DNA from 3 places in the Labilibaculum euxinicum genome. Region 3 is predicted to be linked to each of the others. Evidence: riboswitches for the same ligand, from Rfam matches in the RefSeq annotation. Region 3 holds a riboswitch; each other region holds the start of a gene.

Region 1 (5,651 bases), 670 kb from region 3:
GAACTTAGGGTGGGAGTAAATGACGATTTTTACGGAACCGAAACAGGATTACCAGCTGTAACAAATGATATTTATACGAAAGAAGGCAAATTATTGTACAAAAAAGGTGATTTACCAACTTCTTTCGACCGTAAACAACGTTATAACGATCCTGCTGATTTTTTGGATCATGAAAATGTTAACGCATCAATAAAATACACCCGGAAAACCTCCGGAAATTCCAAATTGAAAATGCAAGCTTCCTATTCTGACGATTTGATTGATTATTTTTCAACAGAAGAGCTGAGTTATTTGCATTCGGAAAATCCAATATACGATACCTATTTTTTACAAGGAGGAGAAAAAATACATATTAGTTTAGATACTTTGCAACGTACTTATCCTTTACGATTTTCTCATCATACAAAAACTTTTCAAAATGATTTGTATTATTCAACTCAGATAAAAACAGGTTTGTTACAGCACAATCTTACAATGGGCTGTTTTTTTATGTATATCGATCGAATTTCTTACAAAGGGTATGATTTTGACGGAGGAGATGTAGCAGGAGCAGGTTTGTTTGCAAAAATTGCTGTTCGTAACCCTGTACTAAATCAAGGAGGTTTAACAACAAAGTTTTCAGGTGCAAGTATTTATCACGAAATGGTGAATGCTTTGTATGCACAGGATTTAATTGAGATTTCAAAACAGTTTAAATTCATGCTGGGGATGCGTTTCGATTATTTTAACATGAGGTATCAGTCTGGAATAGTAAGTAATGGAAGAAATATTACATCCAAATCAAAAGAAAATGAGATTGTAAATAAATCTTTTTCATATCGGGCCGGAGTGGTTTATGAACCTATTGAGCCATTGGCATTGTATGCATCTTATTCAAGTTTCTTTAAACCAAAACGTTCTGTTTACGATGAGAGCTATGTGTATTTAAATAAAGATGGGAATCAATTTTATCCAAATGATGGTAAAGAAGTATACGAGCCCGAAAATGGTTATCAAGCCGAGTTAGGTGTGAAATACAATTATAATTCGAAACTGTTTGTAAATGCCAGTGCCTACTACATTAAAAAGAACAACATTGTAGAATACCTTGGAAAAACCGATGAGGGAAATAAAATTTACGGACAAATCGGCGTTGTTGATTCCAAAGGATTTGATGTTGAAACTACTTTTAAACCAGTAAATTCGATAAGTATAAAAGCAGGTTATGCTTATAATACGGCAAAATACAGGAAGTATTCAGCGAATGCATATCATGACTCAAAACAGGGGAATTGCATTCGGAACAATCCTAAAAACCATGTGTTTGTATGGGCACATTATCAGGTGCTTAAAGGAGCGTTAAAAAATTGTAGTGTAGGTGCTGGTATTGACTATACTGATAAGTTATATACCAATTCGTCTAATGAGTATAGTTTACCTGAATATTGGCTGTTTAATACTGTATTGGGTTATGGATTAGACAGAACTTATCTGCATTTGAAAATCAATAATGTTTTAAATAGAAAATATTATTCAAGTTCGGTTTATTCTAATCAGTACATTCCTGGACAAGAACGGAATGTTATGCTTACAGTTGGATTTAAGTTGTAGTAATAGTGAGGCTGTTAAAGTATGTTTAATATATACTTCAACAGCTCCTTAAAAAAACATAAGAATTTGCCAAAGAGGGTAGGTTAGAAAGAAACAGATTTTCAGGCAAAATTTTCACGGCACTGCTATTCAAATAATGTGTTATTACAATATGTGCTTAAAAACATTTATTAGAAGAGCTGTTTAGACCGTTGTTAAAAATATATATAATACATTTGTATCGATTTTGGTGTTCTGCTCAGGCTATCGTCTGAGGGAATGAAAAGGGAATCCGGTGAGAATCCGGAACAGTACCCGCTACTGTAAATCTCATTTTGTCATGTGCAAAATATGGTTTTTACACCGCAAGCCACTCTCAGAAATGGGGGGAAGGCTGTAAAAACTGAGATAAGTCAGGAGACCTGCCAAGTCGTAACTAAAGAACATTTTGCTTCCGGGAATCGAAGTATATGTATTGAACTTACGCGCGTGTTCAGTATTTATTATTCCAATTTCTTTGTTTGTGTAAACATTTGGCAGCAAGATGTGATGTTTTAAAATTTAAAAAACAAAACGATCATGCAGTTTAAAAATTACATTTTGATTGGCCTTTTTATATTGGTAAGTCAGAGTTTAGTTGCTCAGGTGGGGACATTGTCCGGAGCAGTTACAGAAAAGGACGGGACAAATCCTTTAATTGGTGCCAATGTTTATTTTCATGGAACAACCATTGGAGCAGCGACCAACAGCGTTGGGTTTTATTCGTTTAGAAACTTAAAGGTGGGAGAGTACGAAATTGTTGTTTCCTATTCGGGATATGGAAGAAAAAAAGAAATCATCGAAATTAAGGAAGGAGCAAATACTATTGATTTTCAGTTGAATAAATCCGAGAGAGAATTGGGCGAAGTGGTTGTTACAGGTACCGGTACACCGCATCATTTAAAAAGTGCTCCTGTTCAAACCGAACTAATCAGCAGCAAGATGGTGAAGGCTGTTTCCGCATCCGGGTTTGATGATTTAATGACTGGAATCAGTCCATCATTTGATTTTACTCCGGGCAGCATGGGAGCTTTTATGCAGCTAAACGGTTTGGGGAACGATTACATTTTGGTACTTGTTGATGGAAAAAGAATATACGGAGATGTTGGAGGTCAGAATGACATCAACCGCATTAATCCTGATGATATTGAACGAATTGAAGTGGTTAAAGGTGCATCTTCATCATTGTACGGATCGGAAGCCATTGCTGGTGTAATTAATGTGATAACCAAAAAATCGAAACGAAAAATCTACGCGGAAAGCAATTCCCGTTTAAGCGAACATGGAAACAGGCAGTACTTCAATAAAGTAGGTTTGAATTTAGGGCGTTTTTCATCTCTTACAACTTATTCCAGAAAGGAATCGGACGGGTGGCAGCTAAGCAAGTTCGAAATTGACGATGATATGGGTAATGATGATCCATCGGATGATGTACTTGTTGTTACAGACGCTAAACAAGTGAATGCGTTCGAAGATTACACCATCAGTCAGCGCTTTGATTTTGCCGCAACCAATAAATTAAGCGTATATGCAATGGGATCGAAATACGAGAAAGATGTACTGCAGCCAATAACAGTAAAAAAATATGGTTATTACTACAACGATTTTTCTTATTCGGCAGGAGCCAAATACCTAATTAATAAGAAGGACTACATCACTTTAGATTTTAATTCTGATCAATTTAAATACTATTACAAATACAATCAGAATGACATATCTTCAAAATCAGGGAAAACCCTTCATTCAATAAGAGAAAAAGTTCTTAATACGGATCAAAAACGCGAAGATGTAAATCTAAAATATGTTTTTAGTCTAAAAAAGGCACATCAATTTACATTGGGAGGAGAATACGTAAACGAAAGCCTGAAATCGGAAGGTAGGTTGGTAAATGCCAAAGAAGATGCTTATACCCTTTCTGCATTTGCTCAGGATGAGATCAAACTAATTAAGAACCTCTCTTTGGTAGCTGGTGTTCGTTACGTAAAGCACAAAGAATTTGGGAATGATTTTACGCCAAAATTATCCACACTTTACAAATTCAACAATTTTAATTTTAGAGCCACTTATGCAAAAGGTTTTAAGGCTCCAACATTAAAAGAGTTGTATTATCATTACGAAAAAGCAGGGAATCTCTACTTGGGAAATACCGATCTTGATGCGCAAAAATCGGATTATTATTCTTTTTCGGCAGAATACATTGTTTCCAAATTATCGCTTAGTTTATCGGCCTATCAAAATAGTATTGATGATATGATTGCTTACCAAACAGTTGAAACGAGTGCTGCAGATAAAGCCGATGGAATTAAAAAAACACGTCAGCATTACAACATTGGAGAAACAAAATCACAAGGAATCGATTTTCTTTTTAATGTGAAAGTTGGCGGAGGCTTTACCCTTGGCGGAGGATACTCCTATGTAGATGCCATGAATGAGACAGATGACATTCGTTTGGAGAATGCAGCTCAAAATTATGCCAATTTCCGTTTGCTGTATGACAGAAACTGGAAAGATTATGCCTTAAATGTAAGCTTGATTGGCAGAATTCAGGATGAGAAATTTTATGAAGGTGAAAAAAATGCCGACGGGTATAATTTATGGAAACTGACAACCTCACATCGTTTTACAAGTGCAGGAACATCTCTTGAAATAACTGCCGGAGTTGATAATATTTTCGACTACGTAGATGACAGTCCGTACGGATCTCATCATGGTACATTAAATCCGGGACGAACCGTATTTATTGGCTGTAACATCAAGTTTGCAAAATAGAATACACATTTATCTGCATAAGGCAAATTCCCTGAACTGTTTAAAAATTAGAAATTCCTGATCAGGGGATTTGCTCTTTGCCAATTTTGATACCCTATCATGAGCAGATTTAAAAATATTATCCTCCAAATTCACAATCTATCGGGAAGTGTACTCAGCCTGATGTTTGTGATTTGGTTTTTATCAGGTTTTGTCCTGATTTTCGCAGGTTTTCCTCATGCTTCAAAAGAGGAAAGGTTTCTGCATTTGTCTTTTTTAACGAAGTCTGATTTTGATTCCATTCAAGCTCCTTCGGAGAGTTTTACAGGCGAAGTAGAATTAGAGAAAATGAATGGAAATCCGGTTTACAGAGTTTATTCCGGAAGAAAATCGCAGAAAGTATACAATGCTGTTTCTTTGAACGAAAGTGAAAAAACAACAAAGAAAGAGGCAGTAAATTTAGCGGAGAATTTTACGGGTGCTAAGCTTCAATCAGTTGAAAAGATTGAAGAATTAGATCAATGGATTCCTTGGGACTACTACAATCCCTTACTTCCTATCTACAAGTGTTATTTAAACGATAAGGATCATACACGGATTTATATTTCAGAAAAAACAGGAAGTATCATTCAGGAAACAACAAGAAAAAGCCGTTGGGCCGCACGATTGGGAGCCATTCCTCATTGGATTTACTTTAAATCGCTGCGTCTGCAAAAAGGACTTTGGTTGAAGGTGGTGGCCTGGATTTCTTTTCTGGGTATTTTGGTAAGTATTACGGGTTTAGTGGCAGGCTTTATTCGTTTGAAGAAGCGAAAGAAAAATTCACAGTGGACAGAATTTAGTCCGTATAAAAAGTTTTGGTACAAGTGGCATCACATTACAGGTTTTCTGTTTGGCTTTTTTGTATTCACGTTTATTTTGAGTGGTTTTTTCTCTGTTGTAGACATTCCCAAAAGCCTGGTGCCGGTACATGCAAAAGTTTCTGCTAAAAAAGTATGGAATCAGAAAACTGATGTGAAACAGCATGCAGCAATATCTATGTCTGATTTATGGAATGCTGTTAAAGGTGAAAAACCGATCCGGAAAGTAGTTTGGAAAACCGTTATGAATCAAGCTTGCTTTTGGGTGTATCGGGATCAGTTTGAATTACCGGATGTGTATGTTGTCGCAGCTGATGGTGTTTTTGCAAAACCGGACTATTCAGAAAAGGAAATCAGCAGTTGGTGCAAAAGTGCATTTGCAGGCACCAATTACGATCTAAAAGAGTTGAACGAATTTGATGCCTACTATCAAAA
Region 2 (5,651 bases), 690 kb from region 3:
GTGCATTTATTGCCGGAGTAATTCTTTTGACATATCTGTTTTTAAAACTAGGCAGGTCGTTTCGAATGGTAGGTTTAGAACATCTTTGGGATGTAATTGTAAACAGAGATCAGTTTCTATTCCGAGATTTAAAATTCTTTCCTCCTGCGGTCGGATTTTGTTTGGCTTTAGCACAGTTTGTTCCTGAAATGGTTCAAAAGCGAATCAAGTTAAGTTTGCATCTGCCATTGTCCAATCGTAAAATTGTTTTCACAATGTTAGGATTTGGAATGACATTGCTGATGATAATTTTTGCGATGCACTTACTAATACTTCTGACATTCTCTGGAATTTATTTTCCTGTGGAAATAACCGCGAGCATGATATATACTTTACTGCCATGGTATATTGCCGGATTAGCGGCTTATGCAATGATGTCATGGATTTGTTTGGAGCCAAGTTGGAAACGAAGGATCTTCAATACTTTAATCATGTTTGCAAGCCTTCAATTGTTTTATCTGACCGATTTCCCCGGAGCATACAGTTTTGTAGTGGTAAGTGTTGTTATTATTCCATTTTATGTCTTACCGTTTGGCTACTTCTCGGTTCAACGTTTTAAAGTTGGAATTCAGGATTAATATGTTCGCTTTTAATAGATATGAAAAAAGCATGCGAAATTTAATGATTCAATTATTCACACAAGAGAGTGATTAAATATTCATGAGAGTAGTATGCTGCAACTGAGAAAATAGAAACGCATGAAAAATAGATATTCAATAAATTATTTAATAGTTATTTTAGGCACCCTGCTATTAGCATGGTTGTTGCCTAAATCTTATCATCTGGTTACCGATATAGCTTCAAAAAATATATTTACTTATTATAGTTCTGTTGACAAAGCTTTCTGCACCATCGATTTTGATGATAAGGAAGAACGTTTGATTCGCAAAAACATGAATACCAATAGAGTGTATTCTGAATTAGAATTCGACAGTATACTACCAATGTTTTATTCCAGACAATTAATGGCAGACGGAAGAATGCCCAAAAGTATTCATGGCAAGCTTATTAATCCAAGGGAAGTGAATTCTAAGAAATTCTTTTTTAAAGTAAATCCTACTGATAAAAATAAGCCGCACATAGGTCTTTATACTTTGTTTGAGTCCATGTCGGGACGAGTTAGAATTGAAATGCCTGGTGATGTTTTTCGTTTAAATTCTAAAATTGAGTTTATCAATCCCGAAACCAATCGGGTAAATGAAGAAAAAAGTCAATGTTTTAATAAGATTTTTGAGAAAAGGGGTTTTCGATTTCCTGCTAAAATGGCAGCGGGTAATCCATCAACCAGAAAAGCCTACGATGAAGGCTATTTTATTATCGATAATGACGATCAGATTTTCCACTTAAAAATGGTGAATGCAATGCCTTTTTTGAGGAAAGTTTCTTTACCTGCAGGTGTAGTTCCGGAATACATTGCAACAATGGAACCAGACGACAGAAGCTTTTATGCCTTTGTATTTGATACAAATAAAAGGCTCTACATTATCACAACTGATGCTTACAAACTACAGGAAATTCCAACATCAGCTTTCGATATCAATAAAAATCAATTGTTGATTATGGCAAATCCTTTGTTCTGGAATGTCAATGTAATATCATCGAAAGGGAAAACAGTTTTAGCTCTTAATGCAGATACAAAACAGGTGGTTGATGAAGTAACATTTAAGCAGGATATTACAGAATCTGCTTATAGTAAATTTATTTTACCATTCGCAGTTGGATTTACAAATGCCAATACCAAATACATCAAACCTATGGTTTATTTTGGATCTTATTGGGTATTACTAACCAATTTACTATTGACATTGGTATTTGTTTTCATTACGAGATATCGGAAACAAAAAATACAATTGTTTTCAGTGGTTTGGATTGCAATTACAGGTATTTATGGTTTTATCGCAAACATTATATTTAATCGTTAAACAATTTAGAAATGAAAAAGTTAATATTTACAGCATTTGTTGCTTTAAATGTATTGGTCTCGTGTAATCAAATCAATAAAAAACAGGCAATAAAAAAAGAAAATGGGAAGGAACATGTCGCTAAAACCATTGCTCAGATAATGGAAACAGCAGAGCAGAATGTAGGGAAAGAGGTTTATTTTGAAGGAATGGTAAAACATGTATGTGCTCATTCGGGTCGTAGAGCGATATTACTGGATGAAACAGGTAAACTGTCGTTAAGAGTTGAAGCTACGGGAGATATCAAGGGTTTTAACCGGGAATTATCAGGTTCTACGATTGCGGTTAAAGGAACGCTTCAAGAGAACCGTTTATCTGAAAAGTTTATTAACGATTGGGAAGCAAAAGTAAAGGCTAAAGAAGATGCCGAAGAAGGGGGAGAACATTGTGCCTCAGAAATGACAAATATTAATCAAATGCGCGAATGGATGAAAAAGGCAAATAGAAATTTTTATTTAGTTTATTTTGTAAACGGAACTTCGTATGAAATTGTGGAATAGTAAAAAGTTGAATAAAAGCATAAGGTCTCTGCATAGAGATCTTGGCTATTTATTTATAGGATTAACCTTGATTTATGCTGTGTCGGGAGTCTTATTAATCTTGAAAAAAAATGAGAAAGATCCTTCGTATCAGGAAATAGTTTTGGAGAAAAAAGCTAAACCAAATTTAAGTCCAAAGGAATTTAAGTTATACTTTCAAAACCATTTTAAAGACTTGCCAAAGTTAACACAGGTAATTCCGGCAAATGGAATTTATAATATCTATATTAAAGGTGGGTTGGGAGAGTATTACCCTAGTAGCGGTAAGGTTTTACTAACAACATATAAAAAGGTGCCGGTGTATAAGTTTGTGAATGATATTCACTACAATTCAGGCAAAAGGTTTTCATCAATAGCCATTATTTACGCAATTGTATTAATATTTTTTGCCATTTCCGGAGCTGTTATGGTGAAAGGGAAAAATGGATTTAAGAAAAGAGGCATTTGGTTAATGATGATTGGTTTTATTATACCTGTACTTTTGTATTTTTTCACTTAGTTTGTACTTAGACAAATTCGTATTTGAAGTTTTTCTTTAAGGTAAATTCAAAAAGTAGGATACAAATTGGTTCGCTTTAAATCCCATTTTTAAGATGAATTCTCAAATACTTTCTTGCATAGTAGTAGATAAATTCAATTTACTAAGTTTTCTTTATTGAGGATATTCTTTCCTGAAAAAGAATTGAACCGTGTTTCTTCCTCTTTCATAGCTTATTGACCAATAACTGTTAATAACTCAGATTGATTATCATATTTTTTCTTCTTACTATTGTGTTGATTTATAGGTTCCGAAAGGAATAATAGGGAATCACGTTTAATTCGTGAGCTGTCCCCGCAGCTGTAAGTCCTCATATTTTTGGTTTCTGAAGCCACTGTTTTATCTCAACTAAAATGGGAAGGCAAACCAAAAGAGGACAAGCCAGAAGACCTGCCTGTAATGATTATTCGTAGCTTTCGGGAGAAAGGCAGAGAATGAGGATACACTATTCGATGTATCTTCCTATTCTATATTTTCCTCAGAAGCTATCATTTTTTTCAAAATCAAAAAACAATAAAATGAAAATGAATGGTAGTGTATCCGAATCTCAAATTCGGAAAAGAAATGGTCAGGTTGTTAAATTCAAGTCTGATAAAATTAAAAATGCAATCAATAAAGCATTTCAGGCAGTAGGTGAAGAGCGCGTTGAACTAATCGAATTTTGTGTCAGTCAGATCATGAAAGAGATTGATTTTTCGGGAATTCCCAATGTGGAAGAAATTCAGGATTTGGTAGAGAAAACACTATTCAGATATGACTTGTTTGAAGTTGCGAAGGCATTTATTTTATACCGGAAACAACATGAGTTGGCTCGCGACACCAAGGAATTATTTTCCAATTTAAACTTGGTTGACGATTATTTGAATCTTCAGGACTGGAGAATAAAAGAAAGCGCGAATTCGTCATATTCTCTGCAGGGATTGAATCAACATATTTCGACCATTGTAAGTTCACAATATTGGCTGAATAAGATTTACCCGCAGGAAATTGGAGATGCTCACAAGAAAGGAGCGTTTCACATTCACGACCTTGGATTCTTAAGTGTGTATTGTGTAGGGTGGGATCTGGAAGATCTTTTATTAACAGGTTTTAAAGGCGCATCGGGCAAATTGGTTAGCCGGCCGGCCAAACATTTTCGTACCATTCTCGGACAAGTGGTCAATTTCTTTTATACCATGCAGGGAGAAGCCGCCGGAGCCCAGGCATTTTCGAATTTCGATACCTTATTGGCTCCCTTCATAAGGTACGATCAATTGGATGAAAATCAGATTAAACAGGCTCTTCAGGAATTTCTTTATAATATGAATGTTCCTACCCGGGTAGGTTTCCAAACACCATTTACCAATGTGACCATGGATTTAAATGTTCCAAAATTTATGAGTGATCAGCCGGTAATTATTGGCGGCAAATTGATGAACGAAGTTTACGGGGATTTTCAGGTTGAGATGGATCTTTTTAATAAAATTTTTGCACAGGTGATTGAAGAAGGAGATGCCAATGGAAGTGTTTTTTCTTTCCCAATACCAACTTATAATATCACATCCGATTTTGAATGGGATAAACCAGCGTATGAAAACATTTGGAGAATTACTGCTAAATATGGAATTCCGTACTTTTCTAATTTTGTAAATTCTGATTTGTCGCCTGATGATGTGCGAAGTATGTGTTGCAGGCTGCGTTTGGATAAACGTGAACTGGCACGACGTGGAGGAGGTCTGTTTGGTGCAAATCCGTTAACCGGTTCGGTTGGAGTGGTAACTGTAAATTTACCTCGTTTGGGCTACGAAGCAAGTAACGAAGCTGAATTCTTTAAGCGGTTGGAGCATCTGATGAATTTGGCGAAAAATAGTCTGGAGATCAAACGAAAAATGATTGAAAATTTAACGGAAAAAGGATTGTTCCCTTATTCAAAATTTTATTTGCGTCATTTGAAAAACAGGAATGGCAAATTTTGGCAAAATCATTTTTCAACAATAGGTATTGTTGGAATGAATGAGTGTTGCCTGAATTTTATTGGAAGTGATTTGGTCTCGGAAGAAGGAAATGCTTTTGCACTTCGGATTTTTGATTTTATGAAGCAAAAACTGGTTAGTTTTCAAGAGGAAACTGGTAACATCTATAATTTGGAAGCGACTCCGGCCGAAGGAACAACCTATCGTTTGGCTCAGCTTGACACCAAAACTTACGATGATATAATTGTTGCCAATCAGGAAAACTTCCGAAACGGAGCAGCACCTTATTATACCAACTCTTCGCAGCTTCCGGTTGCATATACCGATGATTTATTCGAAGCTTTAACATTGCAGGACAAGTTGCAGACGCAATATACCGGAGGAACTGTGTTTCATACATTTATTGGAGAAAAACAGCTTTCTGTTGATGCCGTAAAGTTGTTGTTGCAAAAAATAACCAATAATTATCATCTCCCATATATTACCTTATCACCTACATTTAGTATTTGCCACGAGCACGGATACATTTACGGAGAACATGAATTGTGTCCTAAATGTGCTAATTCCGGTCAACGGACGGAATGTGAAGTGTTCTCAAGAATTGTTGGTTATCTGCGTCCTA
Region 3 (5,651 bases):
AAAGTAACCGTTCCCCCTAAATCCATTTCATGTTTGGTATTCTCATCAGCAAGAAGAGGAGCTGTTAAATTATCATCGTCTGAACATCCAAGAAGTAAAAAAGATATAATTAAGCTTGATATAAATAAATATTTTTTCATTTCGATCTGTTTATTTTATTAAAATTGATAACCGAACTTAGCAGTTATTGCCCTACCCGGCATATTGTATCCATCTTTTTCGGTATAGTTTTCATCCAATAAGTTAGATACCGACAAACCAATGGTATATTTTTCTTTAATTGTATAGCTTGCTGAATAATCAAATACCATTGAAACCGGGTGACGAAGAACTTTTTCAGTAACATTAGTACGAATTGGATAATATGTATACCAATTATCTTCATATCTATGACCAATATATCGCGCATTTAAACGAGTAGAAAACCCATTCAAATTATCGAATTCGATACCGAAATTGGCATTATTATCGCGAACATATCTCATCTGACTTTCTTCATTTTTATAAGTTCCATCAGTTTGTTTCACTCGCTGAGTTACTATCGCATCAATGATATGAGTATAATTTGCATATAGTTTCAAGGAATAATTGTAGTCTGCCAATGCGCCAAAATCAAATGATGATTCAATTTCAATTCCATCCATATCGGCAAAATTGGCATTTTTGTATGTTTTATACTCATCACCATTGTAGGCTGTGCCATCCGGGTCAACAGAATAACTAACGATCATGTTATTATGATGTGTTTTAAAATAAGTAAAATCGAAATTAAATCCTTTCCCAAAATTCTTATATTCAAATCCAACATCAAAAGTATTACTTTGCTCATCCTTCAAATTTGGATTTCCCTTTGTGGTTCCATATGCAGTGGTATACATTCCTGCCTTTTGAAAAGCATCAGGAGCATAAAATGCATTTCCCCAACTTGAATGAACCGCTAATCCTTCAAGAAATTCATATTTTACCCCCACATTTTGCGTAAACACGTTGTATTCCTCTGAACTTGCTTCATTTCCTAATAAATCGTCTGCTTCCAATTTCAATTTCACCAAATCATATCTCGCTCCTATAGCAATATTCAATTTTCCATCTAAAGTATTTGTATTTACCTGACCAAAAATACCAGTCGATACATTTTTATATTTTGGAGTAGAAGGGGCTGTAATATCACCCAAAGTATTCCATTTATTACTTTCGGAAACATCATTTTTATTATCAATACCAAAAGCAAAAGAGTGCTCTCCTACTTTAAAAGCATCCTCAAGAATGAAACCGTAATTTTTATGAATATTTTCTGTATCTCCATATTTAGAATTGAACGTAGTTGATTCTTCTTTTGTATGAAAAGGTGATAAACTAAGCTTATGATTTCCTATTTTTCCCAGTACATCCGCACTTGTTGTATACTTATTCATATCTTTTGAATTCATACCATTCACATGCCAAAAAGAACCTGGTGTTTCAACATCATTGGCAATAAACACCGACTGATGTATATTGATTTTCCAGTTCTCATCTAAAATAAAACCTAAACGTGCACTTGCATTCTGTCTTTCGAATTGCGAGTGCTCCATTTTCTCACCGTAGGTAGTTGGATCTAATATGGTTTCTGCATAATCCTTATCATAGATATTATTTTTCCCAATTTTATAATCCTTTCCTTGTTTTTGGTAATTGCAGCTCACATCAAAATCCATAGATTCAGATAAAGCACCACCGGCATTTAAACTACCTGTATATGTTTCGAAGCTTCCGTAAGAAACACTTGCATTTCCGGTAATACTTTGCGTACTCTCTTTGGTAACAATATTGATTACTCCGGCCATAGCCGAAGAGCCATATTGTGCTGAAAAAGGGCCTTTTAAAATTTCAACCCGCTCTACATTCGACATATCTATTGTTGCAATATTGGTAGTTCCTGCAGGTTTGCCATCAATTAAAATCACATTGTATTTATTTGATGTAGATGGTGCAAAACCTCTCATACTAACAGCTGAAGAAATTCCTGGATATTGAATAATATCAACACCTGCAGTCTTCTTTAACAACTCACCCATATCAACTGCAGGAGTCGCTTCAATCATTCTTCTTGTAACCACCTCAACCTTTTGAGGAAGATCCTTCATTTTTGCATTTACACGTGATGCGTTAATCTTAACTTCTGATAAATTCAGGTGTTTCACTGCCGTTGTATCTTTGGCAGGATTTGGAATCTCATCAGCTTTTACTGCAGAATTTAATAGTGACAGCAATGCAAAAGCCGTTAAAAATGTTCTTTTCATGTTTTTTAAGAATAAATGAAAATAAGTTTAACCAATGCAATGCAGACAGGGAGCTAAAAGAAAATTTCGCAACATGACATGGAGGACCGGTTATGGCAAATCAATCCTTGTATCAATGTTCGATAAAGTTTTCGTTCACTTGCTCTTTTTCCCGAAAGCAATGACTTAAAATTGATTGCAAAGGCAGGTCTTCTGACTTGTTCTACTTTTTGAGGCCTTCCCATTCCAAAATCGGAACAGTGGCATAGGACTTTCAAAAAGCTCTTTTTAGAACTTACAGCTACGGGTATAGTCTCGGATTTTCACCGAATTCCCTTTTCATTTCATTCCTGAATAATGAGGAACAAAATACCAAATGCGACGCAAATGTATGATTTTTTTTATTGCACAAAATAATTTCTACAGAAATAAAAGAAACTTTATTTGATCCTCTCTGAAAATGAAGGCAATATATTACTGTTCATTATATCAATTCAGCTTATTAATATAATATGTTGTGTCCTGAGCTAATAAATCAGGATGCAGCACCTTTATAAAATCCTTTAACACAAGATCCGGTCTAAGACTGCCGGTCTCCCACCAGTCACTCCCTCCATTAGAATTTGATCTTTTGTAGATATTGTAGATTTCTTTATTTTGATAGGCCGCAAATTGTGTAAATATTTCGCCGTTATTTTCAATATCAGCTAAACTTTTAGTGGTTCCGGGATAAATCCATATATCAGCTTGACTGCATTGATCCAAAACGGATTCTACACTCATTGGAATGTTCCCTCTTGTTTCATCATCAAAAAGAAAATAATTAGCTCCTGCATCCCTCAAATAGCTTACCATATAATTCTTTCCTCCGGGAACATACCATATTCCCTTATAACTCCATCCCAACAAAACATTTGGTTTAGCTTTAAGACTTACCACTTTAGCCTTAAGTTGTTTATAGTTTATTTCAATCTGCTTAAATAAAGAGTCTGCCATCTTTTCTTTGTTAAAAAAAGCAGCTGTGAATTTCAACCATTCAGCTCTTCCCAATGGGGTTTCTTCCATCCAATTCAAGGAATATGCCAATTTAAAGCCAAGCTCTTCCATTTGACCTTCGTCCGCTTTCATCCCATTTAAGGCAGATAAAATAACTAATTCCGGCGCCAGATCAATCATTTTCTCAAAATCTATATTCTTATTGTGTGCTCCGCCTAAATTTGAAATTTCGCCACTCGTTACTTTTTCCGAGATACTTTTATTATAAACTTTCTCTGCTCGTGTCATCCCTAACAACTTATCCTCCAAACCAAGCGTAACAATCGAACCGATATGTGTATTAGAAAATGTGCACACAGAATTTACGGGTACCTTAACTACTATAAGATTATCAGGAAGATTATCAGGAATGCTTTCATTTCTAGGAATTAAAGCATATTCCCGCAAAACAGCATTCTCTTTCCAAGGATTATAAACACTTATTTTTTTATAATTCTCTTTTTTTTCAATTGTAAATCCTTTTGCATACAATATCGAACTGGTAAACTCATAACCATTGTTAATTTCAACATCTGACACAACATTTTTCAGTCTTGTTTTACTTGGATTACAAGCATACAAACATGACATACACAGTACAAGAGCTAATCTTTGTATCATTTCACTTTTTATTTTATGATCTTGAGTTAATCTACAGAAAAAGAAGTTCTAAGATAAGCTAGTAAGTCCTGTATACTTTGACATTTACGTGTTTCCCCATTATTATGAATCTCCCACTCCATAGAATCTTCAATTAACTTCACGGAACAATTTCCAACTTCTTCGCAGGTAACCTGATATCCCTCGCGGGACAATGCCCTTTGCGTCCAGAATCCCATTACATCGTTACCCAACAGCTGAATGATTTGCTTCTTTTGGTAATTCATAATAAAATTTCCTGTTTTCCGATCAAAAATGAAGGATTTATTATGGAAAGTTTCCTCAATGCTGCCATTCAAAACCAAATCCTCAGGAGCACCAACTTTAATCGTCTGCCCCAGTGCCATCAGCCAAATAACATCTGCAGCCTGAAGTGCTAAATCCAATTCGTGGGTAGAAAGTAAAATTGCCTTATTGGTTTCACGAGCCAAACGATGCAATAACCGCATGATGTCAACACGGTTTGGTAAATCCAAATGCGCAGTAGGTTCATCGAGCATGATTAACGGAGTATCCTGCGCCAAAGCCTTGGCGATCATCACACGTTGCCGTTCTCCATCACTCAACTGATTGATGAAATGATCGGCATAATGCAATAAACCAACTTGTTCCAATGCCCATTTAATTTTATCGTTATCCTCTTCCGATAAACGTCCCATCCATGAAGTATAAGGATGTCGACCCAAAGAAACGATATGGTAAACGGTCAGGTTTCCCACATTAATTCGCTCAGTTAAAACGATGCTTAGCAATTGGGCAATCTCTTTAAAATTACGATCACGAATAGGAATTCCTTCTACCAATGTATATCCTGCCAAAGGCGATTGAATACCGGCAATGGTTCGCATAAGAGTTGATTTACCTGCTCCGTTTGGTCCTAAAAGACAGACCATCTCGCCCCGCCTGATTGTCAGGTTAATATCTGAAAGCAAGCATAGCTGTTCCTTTTTCCCTTGCTTGTATCCAATGGAAAGATCCTGAGTTACCAATATGTCTTTTTGTACTTCTTTAATTTCACTCATAACCCAATCCTTACCCGGCAAAAGAAGCCTTCACATTTCTACTACGCATAATCACCCATATTACAACCGGCCCTCCAAACAATGCTGTTACCGAATTAATTGGTAATGTATTCTGATTTCCAGGCATTTGAGAAATAATATCACAAGCAAGCATGATAGCCGCACCAATTAATATTACCGCCGGCATTAATACTTTATGACTTGCGGTTCTGAAAATAGATCGTGCAATATGCGGCACTGCAACACCAACAAAAGCAATAGGACCAGTAAATGCGGTTAATGTTCCTGCAATTAATGCCGTACTAATAATAACGGCTATACGAGTCTTATTAACTGATATTCCAACTCCCCGCGCATAATTCTCGCCCAACAAAAGTGCGTCCAATGGTTTTATCAGAAAAAAAGCAATGATCAAGCCACTAAAAACAATTGGAACCATTACTTTCATTTCGGTCCATGTAACACCTGCCAAACTACCAAAAGTCCATATTATAAAACTTTGTATTTGCTCCGGATCACTAAAGTATTGCAGAATATTTACTACAGCACCGGTAATACTTCCAAACATGATCCCGATAATCAGCAATGAAACACTATCGGATATTTTAAGAGAGGCCAAAGCAACCAGCATAAATACTAATGATGCACCTAAAACAGCAGCAACAACCAAAGC

Evidence for each region. Region 3 has a riboswitch for cobalamin ahead of ACY0M5_RS10535 (TonB-dependent receptor plug domain-containing protein). Riboswitches for the same ligand answer to the same signal wherever they lie in the genome.
Region 1: linked by a shared signal. The riboswitch ahead of ACY0M5_RS13075 (TonB-dependent receptor) and the one ahead of ACY0M5_RS10535 (TonB-dependent receptor plug domain-containing protein) in region 3 are both predicted to bind cobalamin.
Region 2: linked by a shared signal. The riboswitch ahead of ACY0M5_RS13110 (ribonucleoside triphosphate reductase) and the one ahead of ACY0M5_RS10535 (TonB-dependent receptor plug domain-containing protein) in region 3 are both predicted to bind cobalamin.

Annotation. Positions count from the first base shown of each region.
Region 1 is NZ_OY782756.1:3,286,683-3,292,333, reverse strand. It holds gene ACY0M5_RS13080 (TonB-dependent receptor domain-containing protein) at 1-1,590, shown strand, start outside; cobalamin riboswitch at 1,801-2,013, shown strand; gene ACY0M5_RS13075 (TonB-dependent receptor) at 2,149-4,377, shown strand; gene ACY0M5_RS13070 (PepSY domain-containing protein) at 4,477-5,651, shown strand, end outside.
Region 2 is NZ_OY782756.1:3,300,755-3,306,405, reverse strand. It holds gene ACY0M5_RS13130 (hypothetical protein) at 1-617, shown strand, start outside; gene ACY0M5_RS13125 (DUF4857 domain-containing protein) at 738-1,961, shown strand; gene ACY0M5_RS13120 (hypothetical protein) at 1,973-2,500, shown strand; gene ACY0M5_RS13115 (PepSY-associated TM helix domain-containing protein) at 2,484-3,038, shown strand; cobalamin riboswitch at 3,306-3,489, shown strand; gene ACY0M5_RS13110 (ribonucleoside triphosphate reductase) at 3,596-5,651, shown strand, end outside.
Region 3 is NZ_OY782756.1:2,615,699-2,621,349, reverse strand. It holds gene ACY0M5_RS10540 (DUF5074 domain-containing protein) at 1-140, opposite strand, end outside; gene ACY0M5_RS10535 (TonB-dependent receptor plug domain-containing protein) at 159-2,282, opposite strand; cobalamin riboswitch at 2,448-2,654, opposite strand; gene ACY0M5_RS10530 (ABC transporter substrate-binding protein) at 2,751-3,917, opposite strand; gene ACY0M5_RS10525 (ABC transporter ATP-binding protein) at 3,944-4,978, opposite strand; gene ACY0M5_RS10520 (iron chelate uptake ABC transporter family permease subunit) at 4,989-5,651, opposite strand, start outside.